One region of the Labrenzia sp. CP4 genome, then DNA from elsewhere that is predicted to be linked to it. Evidence: predicted binding sites of a transcription regulator. Region 1 holds the regulator's gene; the other holds the start of a gene.
What was found. The regulator LexA, encoded in region 1, represses DNA repair genes until DNA is damaged. The targets are predictions, from matches to a motif close to TGTTCNNNNTGTGTTCNG.
Positions count from the first base shown of each region.

Region 2: the regulator LexA is predicted to act here: its motif matches at 4,512-4,529, upstream of parE (DNA topoisomerase IV subunit B).

Region 1 covers NZ_CP011927.1:2,989,547-2,997,018, forward strand. Annotated here, with positions in the region: gene gltX (glutamate--tRNA ligase) at 1-205, opposite strand, end outside; gene ACP90_RS13915 (ComEC/Rec2 family competence protein) at 337-2,745, shown strand; gene lexA (transcriptional repressor LexA) at 2,750-3,460, opposite strand; gene ACP90_RS13925 (hypothetical protein) at 3,582-4,385, opposite strand; gene ACP90_RS13930 (acyl-CoA synthetase) at 4,478-6,058, opposite strand; gene ACP90_RS13935 (alpha/beta hydrolase) at 6,212-7,021, shown strand; gene fumC (class II fumarate hydratase) at 7,043-7,472, shown strand, end outside.
Region 2 covers NZ_CP011927.1:3,275,048-3,282,519, forward strand. Annotated here, with positions in the region: gene ACP90_RS15180 (deoxyguanosinetriphosphate triphosphohydrolase) at 1-1,165, opposite strand, end outside; gene erpA (iron-sulfur cluster insertion protein ErpA) at 1,320-1,661, shown strand; gene xth (exodeoxyribonuclease III) at 1,729-2,511, shown strand; gene ACP90_RS15195 (tetratricopeptide repeat protein) at 3,165-4,022, opposite strand; gene parE (DNA topoisomerase IV subunit B) at 4,610-6,655, shown strand; gene ACP90_RS15205 (sulfotransferase family 2 domain-containing protein) at 6,755-7,472, shown strand, end outside.

The sequences.
Region 1 (7,472 bases):
CGAGCCCAAGCCAGGACAGGCCGTCAATCAATGCGTCCACCGCTTCCTGTGTGGAGCGAGCCCGATCCGTATCTTCGATCCGCAGCAGCATCTTGCCGCCGTGATGACGCGCGAAGAGCCAGTTGAAGAGCGCGGTGCGGGCGCCGCCGATATGCAGGAACCCCGTCGGGGACGGGGCGAAGCGCGTGACGATGTTCTGTGCCATGGTGCTTTATGAAAGTCTCTGTCAGTATGACGGCGCGGAGCGCGCCGGATTGGTGGCGCGGTCTTAGCACAGGCTTTGGCGAGGCTAAATAGGGGCTCCGGCCATTTCTTGGACCAAAACGAGGAGCTGAAGTGACGTCACGGTCCGGTCCGCTCGATATTTCTGCCGGCCGGTCGCAAACGGCAACCCTTGATGTTGATCGCGAGGATTTATCACCTGCCGTGCTCAAGCCTGAAGTACTTGAGAAACGGCGTTCAAGGCTCGCGGGTGCTGGTCACACTTATTCCGCTCACAATGCGTCAGCAGATCGTCTTTGGGATTCGCAAGGGCTGTTGTGGTGTGCCTTCGCGTTTGCCGGGGGAATTGGTGTCTACGTTTCATTGCCTGAAGAACCTTCCTGGGTTCTGTTGGGGGTTCTGGTCGTGCTGGTAAGCGCGGTTCTCTGGCGTGTGAAGCGGCGCGGCACGGTGGCGGTTTCCGTCGTTCTCTTCCTGACATTCTTTGCCGGACTGGCAGCTTCCAGTCTTCGCACGGCATATGTTTCGGCGCCGCGCCTTGCCGAGCAGATGAACGCGGATCTTGTTGGCTACATAGAAGAGATTGACAGCGGGGCGGCCGGTCACCGGATCGTACTGGCCGTATCCTCGGTCAATGGGCGTCCTGTCGAGGAGGGCGAGTTCCCTGCTAAGGTGCGCTTGCGCGTTCCGGCAGGAAGCGACATTGACGTGGGGCGCACCGTGAGCGTCAGTGCGCGGTTGTTTCCCCCTGCAGGTCCCGTCTTTCCAGGAGGATACGATTATTCCTTCCGGGCCTTCTTTCAGCAGATAGGTGCGACGGGTTTCAGTTTCGGGTCCCCCGAGGTCATCGAGGCTGAGGACGTTGGAAATGAATTTCGCCCGGCCGTTGCCGTTGCCAAGCTTCGAATAGACCTTGCGGAACGCATCAGGGCCAATCTTTCGGAAGGACCGGAAACCGCACTGATCGTTGCTCTTCTGGTTGGAGACCGCAGCGGAATTACCGAAGAGCAGGAAGAGATTTTGCGGGCCGCCGGACTGGCTCACATTCTTGCAATTTCCGGACTGCATATGGCGCTCTTTGCCGGCGGCGCCTATGGCGCGGTCTTGCTGCTCTTTTCGTTGGTGCCGGTCCTGACGCTCAGGTGGCCGGTGCACAAATGGGCCGCGCTTTCAGCCCTTGGTGCTGCAGTTATTTATCTGCTTCTGTCCGGTGGTGCGGTTGCGACGCAACGATCGTTCCTGATGATTGCGATTGTCTTTGTCGGAATTCTGGTGGGGCGACGCGGCCTGACCCTGCGAAGCGTAGCGTTGGCTGGCCTCGTACTCTTGCTGATTGCTCCCGAGAGGTTGTTTTTTCCCGGCTTCCAGATGTCCTTCGCTGCCGTGATCTGCCTGGTCGCCGTATATGACCTGTGGCGGCAGCGAGATCGTTCCCTGTCATCTGGTGAAAGAGTGTCCGGATGGGGCGTGGCGACTTGTCTTTACCTCGGCAAGTGGGCTGCAGGGCTGTTCGTCACCGCATTGGTCGCAGGGCTGGCGACCGGCATTATAGGAGCTCATCACTTCAGCCGCATCGCACCCTATGGCCTTGTCGGCAACTTGCTGGGAATGCCGGTGTTTTCACTTGTTGTGATGCCGATGGGAGTACTTGCATTCGTTCTGATGCCATTCGGCCTTGCGGCTCTCCCTCTGGCTGTCATGTCTTTCGGAGTTTCACTTCTGTTGAAGGTCGCCTCCTTTACCGCAGCCCTTGATGCCGGCAGCGGAACTTCCGGAAGGCTCGACGGGGTTGCTGCATTGCTGTTGCTATCAGCATTGTTTGCCGGATTGTTGGTGCCTGGCAGAAAGCGTGTGCTCGCAGGAGTGCCTCTTGTCGCAGGAATATTGATTGTTCTCACCAGCCGGCCTCCGGATATCCAGATTGCTGCAAGCGGCTCTCGAATAGCTGCCCGCGATGAAACGGGAATTTTGCGCTACGCAGCAAGGGGGAGATCGTTTGCAAGTGATCTCTGGCTGCAGTCGGAAGGAGTGAGGAGTGATGCGATCTTGTCGCGCAAGATGAAATCACCTCAAAGAAATTGCGATGACGACGGTTGTGTCATCAGGGCCTACGTCGATTCAGAGGACGCAGAACGGCTGGATGGCAAGCGATCCTTTCTTGCAATCGCGCAGCCAAAGACATTTGAAGCGTTTCAGCTGGATTGCCGATATGCCGATTTGGTCGTGACCGATCTTGTCGCCCCGGAGAGCTGCGGTGCAGCCCTCGTCCTGGATCGCGGTACGCGCACCGAACGTGGTGCCGTCTCCATCTGGCTATCGCCCGGTGATTTCAGCGAGGCCGCAAATGCTACGAGCGGTGCCAGTGCACCGGGCCATCCGCCAAACGAAAATCTGAAAATCGAGAAACTGAAGTTTGCCATCCCTGACCCACCGCGCCCCTGGCATCACCAGGGTACGGTAACGAGAGACAGCCTGCGTCTAGCCGAGCGCGCCTCGGTGGCCGAAGCGCGCGCAGAGGAGTGACTGGTCAATACTGACGAAACAGGGCAACGAGGCGGCCCTGAACACGAACGCGGCCGGGACCGAAGATCCTGGTTTCATAAGCCGGGTTGGCTGCTTCAAGAGCGATGGAAGCGCCTTTCTTGCGCAGCCTCTTCAAGGTGGCTTCTTCATCGTCCACAAGTGCAACCACGATGTCGCCACTGTCGGCGCTGTCGGTCCGGCGGATAAGCACGGTATCACCGTCCAGAATGCCCGCCTCAATCATGGAATCGCCACGAACCTCCAGAGCATAGTGCTCCCCGCGACCAAGCAGGTCCTGCGGCACTGTGATGGAATGGCTGTGTGTTTGAATGGCCTCGATGGGCACGCCGGCTGCAATGCGGCCCATGACGGGGATTTCGGTAACACTGGACACCGGCACCGGTGCAGCTTTTTCCGGCTCAGGTTTGCCGAGTGAGCCTTCAATGACTTCAGGTGAGAAGCTGCCTCTTGGCCGTGGAGCACCCAGGCCGGGTGCGATGGAGTCCGGAAGACGAACAACCTCCATGGCTCTGGCCCGGTTCGGCAGGCGCCGGATGAAGCCACGTTCTTCAAGCGCGGTGATCAGGCGGTGAATGCCAGACTTGGAGCGCAGGTCGAGCGCATCCTTCATTTCGTCGAAAGACGGCGGCACACCGGTTTCTTTCAGTCTTTCGTGAATGAACATGAGCAGTTCGTACTGCTTGCGCGTCAGCATGTAGGCGTCCCCTGACCGAGAAAACATCTGGTACAAATCAAGAACATGGTACCTGTTCTCATTGTGTTCTGCAAGGGTAAATGTTCTCTTACTGTTCTTGGCTTCGAACAAGTTGCCGTATTCAATCCGTCTCCGATATCGGATTTAGGTCATCCTTCGATCCGGTCAGGATCAGCAGTTCACAGGTGATCAAAGTCGGCGCGCCACCAGCGGTGAGAATGCCCCGATGCAGTCCACCTTCGAGATCAACGGCGCGGATTGGGACGCAAAGCTCTTGCTTCGGTTTCGCGCCAGCGTTTGCAGACAGGAGTATCTCGGAGATCAGACCTGTCATCGGCTGGGCATCGCGGAACGCTGCTCCGGCCAGACTGCCCAGTCCATAGACTTCGTAGGAGGGTGCTTTCAGCTCTTTTGCGAGTTCTTGGATGCTGTCCGTCAGGTCGGCAAACGGAGCGAGTGTGGTGATAAGCGCATTGTAGTCGGTTGTCCGTGACTGTTCGTCATCCTGTTGCACACGAAACAGCGTGAATTCGGTTTCCGGATCCAGCGATGCCACGAACGCTGCGCCTTGCAGGCCGTACCCTTTGATAGCCCCTTGATGCGCAACCTTCAGCGTATGCGGCAGTAAGTGGCCAAGGTGCTCGACTTCTTCCTCGTGCCAATAAGCGTGTACATGAGCGAACCATTCACCATCTCGTATCCCGAGAATGGCAACTGCGGACTTCAGCGTTGCGCCTTTCGAAGAGTGCGTGTCGCTGTACCAGGCTGCATGTCGGTCATCGATTGCACAGGCAGGCATTACGAAGTCGAACGCTTCGAGCGTGAGCCCGGAAAGATCGAGAACGGCGGAGCTCAGTCCTTGGTGCGTGGCGAAGCGGCCCAGCGCCTCCAGCAAGGGAGTTTGCTCTGCCAGGGAGATTTCCAATGGTTTCGCCAGACATCTGGCATGGGGGAGCCGATTGATGGCAGAAGGGCCGGGATGACGAATGTCGGACAGAGACCTGGGGGCGGGCCGTCTCACAACAGGCCTTTCTCGGTCAAATGCTCCCGCACCAGTTTCTTGGTGATCTTGCCATAGGCACTTGTCGGCATTGCGGGAATGAAGAGATAACGTGCAGGCATCTTGTAACGGGCGATCTTGCCGTTCAGATAGTCGCTGAGTTCCTGAGGGTCGGGTGACTTGTCCGGGGCAGCCACACAAACGGCTAGGCCGACTTCGCCCCATTGCCTGTCCGGAATGCCGAGAATTGCGACCTCGGAAATATCCGGATGTGTAAGCAGCACTTCCTCGACTTCCTTCGGGTAGACGTTGGAGCCACCAGAAATGTACATGTCCGACGCTCGGCCTGTCAGAAAGAGGTAGCGCTGTTCATCCATGTGACCGATGTCTCCGGTGCGGAACCAGCCGTTCCGGAAAGACTTCTGGTTGGCGTCTTCGTCTTCCAGATAGCCAGCACAGACTGCCGAACCGATGACGCAGACTTCACCCGTTTCATTGGGGGGCAGATGATTGCCTTCCTCGTCCTGAATCGAAACCTCTATACCTGTGCGCTCCGTACCGCAGGTGCCGCTGCGTGTCTCAGGTCCATCCTCCAGAAAATGATCCTGTGGCCGCAGCACGGTGATGTTTCCGGTGACCTCGCCAAGTCCGTAGTATTGAACCAGAACCTGCCCCAATTTCTGGAGAGCCAGCTTCTGGTCCTCCCTGTACATGGGAGCCCCCGCATATATGACGTGACGAAGGCTCGAGTGATCGTACTGATCGACAGCAGGGTCTTCCACCAGGCGTTTGACGATAGTGGGAACGGTGAAGAGATTGCTGACCTTGTGTTTCTCGATCAACTCGAATGCAGTCGAAGGATTGAAGCCGCCTCCGGGCAGGAGAACATGTGTGGAACCAACTGATAGCTGGGCAATCAGTTGCAACCCTGCACCGTGTGACAATGGAGCTATGACCAGCGACGCATCGCGCTCCGTCGTCCCGGGCAACAGGTCTGCCATGTAGTTGACGCAAACGAATCCGATCTGCCCGTGACTGAGGACAACCGCCTTCGGGCGGCCGGTTGAGCCTGAGGTGAAGAACAGCCAACAGGGATCGTTATAGTCCACTGCCTCGTTCTGCAGGACCTGTCCCTGGTAACGGGAGAGGAGATCCTCATAGCTTGTGCCAAAGTCGCTGGCTCCAATTGTAATGCATCCTGTCAGCTGATCTTGGGCGTTTCGCACTGCATCGGCCTGAGCACCAAAATCAGCGTCACACAGGAAAACCTTCGCCTTCGCTTTTACCGCAGCATAGGCCGTTTCGCCCGGAGCCTGTCTGAAATTGCAGGGAACCCAGATGGCTCCCAGACGAAATGCGGCCAACATGATCTCGATCATCTGATGCGAGTTCTGGGCCTGGACCAGCAAGCCGTCGCCCTTGGAAACGCCGAATTCCGATTGGAGACCCTTGGCAAGTGCGGAGACGCGCGAATCGATTTGCGACCAGCTCAAGGTGACCCCATCCTCGACAACTGCGGGACCAGAGGGCCACCGGGCAGCGTTCCTGGACAGAAAATGCGCAAGATTGGCCACGCGATTGGAACAGCGCTCCACCATCTAAGTTTGCCTCCCGACTACTGGTTTTTTCAGACGTTAGGTTGATGGCAGTCCGTTTGACAAGTTGAGATTGGCATTCAGGCCGTTCCGCTTTCTAGGTAAATCGTGCAAGTATGCCGCCGATCGGTTTCGACGTTTGCCTGAGGATTTCGAATGAGTGAGATGACGATTATTGATTGGGACGATGCCTATTCAAATGCTGCCTATATTCCGGGCGCTGACGATTTCATCGTGCGCTGGGCGCAGGAAGCGGAAACCTTCCGGAAAAGCTGGGTCGAAAAGGATCTGGATGTCGTTTACGGGGAAGGGGATCGTCAGCGGTTCGATGTGTTTCGGCCACAGAGGAAGTCCAAGGGGCTCGTCGTGTTCGTGCACGGGGGCTACTGGTTGAGATTCGATAAAAGTTCCTGGTCGCATTTTTCTAGCGGCTGCCTGGCAAGAGGCTGGACGGTATGCATGCCGTCGTATGATCTGGCTCCTGAGGCGCGGATCGCAGATATCACGCGGCAAATCTCTGTTGCGATTACAAAGGCGGCTGCTCGCGTCGGTGGCCCGATCCGTCTTGCCGGGCATTCCGCCGGTGGGCATCTGGTCACACGCATGATTTGCGAAGACAGCCGGTTGCCGAAAGACGTTCTGGATCGAATCGAGCGTGTTGTTTCCATTAGCGGTTTGCACGACCTTCGCCCGCTCAGAAACACGGTGATGAACAAGTCCTTCCAGATGAACGAAGACGATGCCATGGACGAAAGTGCGGCATTGATGGTGCCCGCCGTCGACTGTCCGGTTGTCGCCTGGGTCGGTGGAGCGGAGCGTCCGGAGTTTCTAAGGCAATCGAAACTCCTTGCGGATGCCTGGCCAATGGCCACCTACAAGGAGGATCCCGGCCGCCATCATTTCGATGTCATAGACGGTTTGAAGGATCCCGATAGTGAACTGACGGAAACCTTGCTGGCCCCTTGAGCCACTCACGAGGAGGCGCATATGCGTACTGAAAGCGACAGCATCGGCGAAATAGACGTGCCGGAGGACAAATACTGGGGGGCACAGACACAGCGCTCCTTGAAGTATTTTTCCATCGGTAGCGACCTGATGCCGATAGAGCTTGTCCACGCTTATGGCGTTTTGAAGAAGGCAGCGGCCCTTGCAAACGAAGAGCTGGGGTTGCTGGATGCAGATCTTGCTCGGTTGATTGTCCAGGCTGCCGACGAAGTTATTGATGGAAAACTTGACGACCATTTTCCGTTGCACGTCTGGATGACCGGCAGCGGAACACAAACCAACATGAACGTGAACGAAGTGATCTCCAATCGCGCCATTGCCCTTGCCGGTGGTGTGTTGGGGTCAAAAGATCCGGTTCATCCGAACGATCACGTGAACCTGTCTCAATCGTCCAATGACAGCTTTCCCGCAG
Region 2 (7,472 bases), 290 kb from region 1:
ATCGGTCGGTCATTCCGGCGATATAGTCGCAAACCAGTCGCGCGATTTCCGTTTCACCCAGGTTGCCAAGGCCACTGTTCCATGGTTTCGGCATGAGGTCCGGTTCCGCAAGGAACCTTGTGAACAGGTCCCGCACAACCCGGGCAACCAGCTTTCGAACTGCAAGAACATCTTCATGCCGATAGACCCGGGCGAACAGGAACCGTTTCACTTCCTTTTCCGCAGCGGTCATGTCCGCAGAGAAACCGACGAGACAACGCCCCGCCATGCGAATCTCCTGGACGCTTTTCGGAGCAACGTCATTCAGATTGCGCACCGCTTCGCGAATGACATCCTCGACCATGCGCGTGATCGATCGCCTGACGATCTCGTGGATACGTCGGCTCTCTTCGAGACCCGGATATTTGCCATCGACCTCGGCAAGAATGTCGGCAAGGAACGGCACATCGCGCATGTCTTCGATCGCAAACAGCCCTGCCCTCAATCCGTCATCGAGATCATGCGCGTCATAAGCAATATCATCGGCAATGGCAGCGGCCTGTGCCTCCGCACCAGGCCAGGTATGCAACAGGAGGTCCTGTTTCCTGGCATAGTCGCGGATCGCAAACGGCAACTGGCTGTCCTTGAACTTTCCGAGCGGCGCACCGCTGGCATCAATCAGGGGGCCGTTGTGCTTGACCAACCCTTCCAGAGTTTCCCAGGCGAGGTTCAGACCGTCGAACTCGGCATAGCGCTGCTCCAGATGGGTCACGACCCTCAGTGATTGCGCGTTGTGGTCGAAACCGCCGAAGGGTGCCATGCACTCATGCATGACGTCTTCGCCTTCATGCCCAAACGGCGTGTGACCGAGATCATGTGACAAGGCCAGGCATTCCGCCAGATCTTCATCAAGCCGCAAAGCGCGTGCCAGCGAGCGCGCGATTTGCGATACCTCGATGGTGTGGGTCAACCGTGTGCGAAAATGGTCACCTTCGTGATAGACGAAAACCTGCGTCTTGTGCTTGAGCCTGCGGAACGCGGAGGAATGAATAATCCTGTCCCGATCCCGCTGGAAGGGTGTCCGCGTCGGGCTTTCAGGCTCGGGGAAGAGTCTTCCCCGGCTTTCCAGAGGGTTTTCCGCGTAGATTGCGCGGGATTGTCCCCCAAATCCGATATCCGCTTTCATCAGTTTCCAGCCATCCTTCACAGAACCGGTCCGCGTTTGCTGTTGCTCGGGCCGCGGGCAACACATTGACGCGGGCGGCCTCAAAACATACTTATCTGAACAAATCAGGTTTAACGTTCCCGCACATTGCCGGAACTAAGCGAGTCGGTGAAAGATGACCGAAACACTTGAAATTGGCGTAACAGTCAGCGACCGCGCTGCCAAGCGCATTGCTTCGATTTTGTCCAAGGAGCCGGGTGGCAGCATGCTGCGTGTCAGCGTTGAAGGCGGCGGCTGTTCCGGACTGCAGTACAAATATGACGTGGTCGACAGCCGCGAAGACGACGACCTGGTGATCGAAAAGCCGGGGGCAACGGTTCTGATCGATTCCATTTCCCTTCAATACATGAGCGGATCGGAAATCGATTTCGTCGATGATCTGATTGGCCAGTCATTTCAGATCAACAACCCGAATGCGGTCGCCGGATGTGGCTGCGGCACCAGTTTCACGATCTGACACTGGTGCGATACCGCTTTGACGCCGGTTGCCCCGGCAGTTTCGAACAATTGAGGCAACCGCGCTCATGAAAATCGCGACCTGGAACATAAACGGCGTCAAGGCACGTATCGACACGGTCCTTGAGTGGCTCAAGGAAGCGTCTCCGGATGTCGCCTGCCTTCAGGAAATCAAGTCCGTCGACGAGAACTTTCCCCGTCAGCCGTTTGAAGACCTCGGTTACGCCGTCGAAACACACGGCCAAAAGGGTTTCAACGGTGTGGCGCTTCTGTCCAAGACGCCGCTGACTGATATTCAGCGCGGCTTGCCCGGAAACGATGCGGACGAACAGGCCCGTTATATTGAAGGCACTCTGTCGACGGATAGCGGCCAGATTCGAATCGGCTGCCTCTATCTTCCCAATGGCAATCCGCTGGGAACAGAAAAATTTCCGTACAAGCTCGAGTGGATGGACCGCTTGATTGCGCACGCTCAAAAGCGGCTTTCAGAAGAAACGCCATTCCTGCTGCTGGGGGACTACAATGTCATCCCCGATCCCGTAGATGCCAAGAACCCGCAGAACTGGCTGGAAGACGCTCTCTTTCAACCTGAGAGCCGGCAACGCTTCCGTGCCCTCACCCACCTCGGCTTGACCGAAGCAGTCCGGTCCTGCAGCGAAGCGCCGGAAACATTCACGTTCTGGGACTATCAGGCAGGTGCCTGGCAAAAGAACAATGGCATTCGGATCGATCATATCCTGATGTCTCCGCAGGCCACAGACCGGTTCTCAGGCTGCGGTATCGACAAGCATGTGCGCGGCTGGGAAAAGCCGTCGGATCATGTGCCCGTCTGGGTGAAGCTGGCTGCTTGAGACTGAAACTGCCTCCAAAAATCTGTCTCCATCGCTGATGGAGGCGTGAAGCGCGGTGCGTGCCCGGAAACCGGGCTTGCAGTCGACTGACGTCATGGTAAGCTTTTCTCATCATGGGATGACGCTCAGCCGACCAACATCCGCGACGGCGACATGCGGAACAGACATACCGGTAACGATTTCGATTGCCGGTCGGTCGGTCTTTACTGTCACCGTATGGTTGTTTTCCGGACTGATTTTCGGTCTGATTCTTGGGTCAGGCAGCGCGGCTTGGGCGCAAGACGTCACGTGTACCTGCCGATACCAGGGCGAGAAATACGGCGTAGGTGAATCTATCTGCCTGAAGAGCCCATCCGGGCTGCGAATGGCGACATGTGAAATGGTGCTGAACAACACGTCCTGGCAGATCAGCAACGCGCCTTGCCCACTGACCCAAATTCAAAGCCCTGCGATCGATAAATTCACGACCAGGCGTCCCACAACACCAACTTATTCGTCAGGTTGAAGATCACTCGCCAGATAACGCAGATTTTCTGAAACCCTGGCACGCTCCTGCTTCGAACCGGAGCAGAGTTAGCACGGCAGTGCGAGAGCCATTGAAGACGGACGATCACACCCACATGGTGTTCAGATCGGTCTCTATGAGCTTGAGGTTATTGTGCGGGCAACTGCTGTGCGGTGAGCACGTCCGGGCGGTTTTGCTTCAACCATCCGTCAGCCATTGATCTGGCCATCTGCCTGACAGGCTCGGGCGAAACCGCGAAATACTGCTCGTGCATGGAATGAATCCAACTGGTATCCGTCCCCTTGGCCTGTTCCCGGGCAACGGTCATCCACATCAGGCCGCGAGCTTTTTTCTTGTCCGACGTACCGAGTGCATAGAGCGTTTCACCAAGGCGTGCCTGGGCACCCACATGTCCCTTGAGCGCGGCAAGATTGTACCAACGAACGGCCATGCGGCTGTTGTTTTCCTGGTACATGCGGCCAAGTTCATACTGGGCATCGGCATCGCCGAAATAGGAGGCGGCATGCGTGAAGATCTGACGGGCACGTGATTCATTCTTGGGCACTGCGCCGTCGATGCCGTTCAGATAGTAGGAACCGAGCGCAACGAAGGCGCTTGAGACAAAGGGAGCATCCGGTGCATCGGGGCGATCTTCCCCGTGCTCACGAACGATCTGACTGTAATATTCGAACGCCTTGAGGTCGTCTTCCTTGACGCCGTCGCCGGAGGCATACATTTCGCCCAGCTTCCAGGCGGCCATGGGCTGACCGTTTTCGGCGGCATACTGCAGCGACCCAAGCGCAGCGGCCTTGTCGCCGGAATAATATTGGCGGGCACCGGCCCGCAGTGCTTCAGACGGGGAAAGATCGTTCGGACCGATCGCCCGTGCAGGCGCCGGCTGACCGTCAAAGGCGGCCACGGGCCCTGTCAGGCCGATCAGGATCAACGCACCGAGCACGGTTCCGGCTCTTCCCATGCGTTGAAGCTTTGTGCTGTTCTTAGGCATCCCAGTCACACTATTATCCGTCGGCAACGAAACAGATCCCCGACGGACTTTCTTGTTTTTTGTCCGCGCCAAGCGCATTTGCTGTCTCTTTGGTCCCAAAAGCATATGCCTGCGGGACCCACTGTTTCGGAGTGGCCTAAATTGGCCGATCATTTCGTCTTAAGTTGGGCCATACGACGCCGAAATAAGACCATTTCCTGACACTTTTGTCCGGACTGTGAACCACTTCAGGAGTTGATCCCGATCTGGTCGTCCCAGACATTAGCGTAACGGGTGACGGGCAAACATGGCCGAACAGGGGCAACGGCGGCAAACCGGGGCCCTGCAAATGACTCTGTCAGTAACTGTTGCGGAATTGGCACATATTGTGACCGCCCCTCTCCCATTCAAGACCCTTATTTCAACACAGGCGGGTTGATGATGTGTTTCCAGATCGGTTTTTTGGCCCCGGGCTGTTGAAAACGGGGGCTTTTGGCCAATTACCTTTGCCGTTCTATCTTTGTCCTTCAAACTGAGACATGATTCGGTGTAGGTAACAGCGCTGAGTTTGTAGAAACTGTGACCCAAGACCCATCAGGCGATACGGAATGAGCGCAAAAGACGATCTGTTTGCAGGCAACGCGGCGGTCTCTGCCCCAATGACACAAGACGAGCCCGCCCCAGCTCCGCAAAAGCCGCGTCCCGTTGCGCCTGTCGCGGTCAGCGACGATTATTCAGCGGCCGACATCGAGGTTCTCGAAGGGCTCGAGCCGGTTCGGCGCCGGCCAGGCATGTATATCGGCGGCACTGACGAAAAGGCGTTGCATCACCTCTTTGCCGAAGTGATTGACAACTCCATGGATGAGGCGGTTGCCGGCCATGCGACGTGGATCGACGTGTCGCTTTCCAGCGATGGCTATCTGACGATCACCGACAACGGCCGCGGTATTCCTGTCGACCCTCACCCGAAGTTCAAGGACAAGTCCGCACTCGAAGTGATCATGACGACGCTGCATGCGGGCGGCAAGTTCGACAGCAAGGTCTATGAGACCTCTGGCGGTCTGCACGGTGTCGGCATTTCCGTGGTCAATGCGCTGTCAGAGGAACTGATTGTAGAGGTCGCACGCAGCCGCAAGCTCTATCGTCAGATCTTCCGCCGCGGTCACGCCCAGGGTCCTCTCGAGCTGGTTGGCGACACCCAGAACAGACGCGGGACCCAGGTCAGCTTCAAACCAGACGATCAAATCTTCGGCAAAGGCGCCAAATTTGTCCCGGCGCGCCTTTTGAAGATGGCACGGTCCAAGGCCTATCTCTTTGGCGGTGTCGAAATCCGCTGGCACTGCGCACCTGAATTGCTGTCTGAAAAGGACGAGACACCGGCTGAGGCCGTGTTTCACTTCCCCGGTGGTCTTCGCGACTTTCTCAACGAGAGACTGACCAAGGAACGCCGTGTCGTCGACGACGTGTTCTTCGGCCGCACCGACAACGCCGGCAAACATGGATCCGTGGAATGGGCAGTGAGCTGGTTTGCTGGCGACGGCTTTGTCAGTTCCTACTGCAACACCGTGCCGACACCGGAAGGCGGAACTCACGAAGCGGGTTTCCGATATGCCCTGTTGCGCGGCCTCAAGGCATATGGCGAACTGACAAACAACAAGAAGGCATCCATCATCACCGGCGATGATGTGATGACATCAGCCGGCGGAATGCTGTCCGTCTTCATCCGTGAGCCTGAATTCGTCGGCCAGACCAAAGACAAACTGGCGACCAACGAAGCCACGCGCATTGCAGAGACTGCTGTGCGTGATGCATTTGATCATTGGCTGACGGCCTCCCCCAACCAGGCAAACAAGCTTCTGGAGTGGGTGATCGACCGCGCGGATGAGCGCTTGCGCCGTCGACAGGAAAAAGACGTCGCCCGCAAGACAGCTGTCCGCAAGCTGCGCCTTCCGGGCAAACTTGCCGACTGCTCGGCAAACCAGTCCGATGGCACCGAACTCTTCATCGTGGAGGGTGACTCGGCAGGTGGCTCGGCCAAACAGGCGCGCAACCGTTCCAACCAAGCCGTCTTGCCCTTGCGCGGCAAAATCCTGAACGTCGCAAACGCCGGCCGCGACAAACTCGTCGCCAACCAGCAGCTTGCCGATCTCATCCAGGCCCTTGGCTGCGGCACGCGCTCCCAATACCGGGAAAGTGACCTGCGGTACGAGAAGATCGTCATCATGACGGATGCTGACGTCGACGGCGCCCACATTGCATCACTTTTGATTACTTTCTTTTACCGCGAAATGCCGGAGCTAATCCGTGGCGGCCATCTCTTCCTGGCCGTGCCACCACTCTATCGTCTCAGCCAGGGGGGAAAGACCCTCTATGCACGCGACGATGCCCATAAAGACGAATTGATGGAGACAGTCTTCAAGGGTAAATCCAAGGTGGAAATCGGCCGTTTCAAGGGTTTGGGTGAAATGTTGCCGGCTCAGCTGAAGGAAACGACAATGGATCCGTCCAAGCGGACCATGCTGAAGGTCGTCGTCGAAGAAGAAGCTGTAACAGACACCAACGACACCGTTGAACGGCTGATGGGCAACAAGCCGGAAGCGCGCTTCCGGTTCATTCAGGACAACGCTGAATTCGCTGAGGATCTTGATATTTAGCCACAACAGCAGGTATTTTGATCTATATCTTTTTTTGAAGAGGTTGGGCGGGCGTATATTTTTGCCCGCACTGCCTATTTGACCGGTCGGAAACGTAGCATGTTAAACCGGATGTATTCGATACTGGACAGACGGCTTCGCCCACTGCGAAATCATGTCTTCCTGGCTTTTCCCAAGCACAAGATCGCCTTTGCCCGTATCGCAGAACCTGCTTTTCAACTTCTGCGCCCGGTTCTTCATTGCCTTGCCGGTACCGACAAGCTCAAGGCCCTTTCCGGCTTTGATCTTCGGACCGCCGCCACGGAACGGCTGCTCTTCCATGGGAATGTGGAGTTACTGACAGCACGCGAACTCAAGCGACGGCATCCCGAAATGAAAGTCGCGGCCTGGGTCCAGGATCCGATGCATCGGTTGGCCTACTGTTATGAGAAAGTCATCCTGAGTGCCGATCCGCTTCCGGCCTATTATGAAGAGCGCCAGTTCAATCAGGACATGACACCTCAGGAGTTCGTGTCACACGTTGCGTCGATTTCGGACCTGGAAGCAGACAATCTGTTTCGCAGCCAGACAGCTGCCCTCACCTACAAAGGTATGTTGACGGCTGATCTGATCTTGCAGCTTGAAGATTTCGACCAGTCATTCGCAACTTTTCTTTCGGAAAGCTCTCTCAGGTTCCGCACGAAATCTCCTGTCGCGTATCACGTGGACAATTTTGTCGGCAGGGACACGCTGCTGTCCTTTACCGAAGACAGCCTAGTGCAGCAGCTGCGGCGGCGCTACAAGTCAGACTACGACCTGTTCTACAAACCGGCGGCTC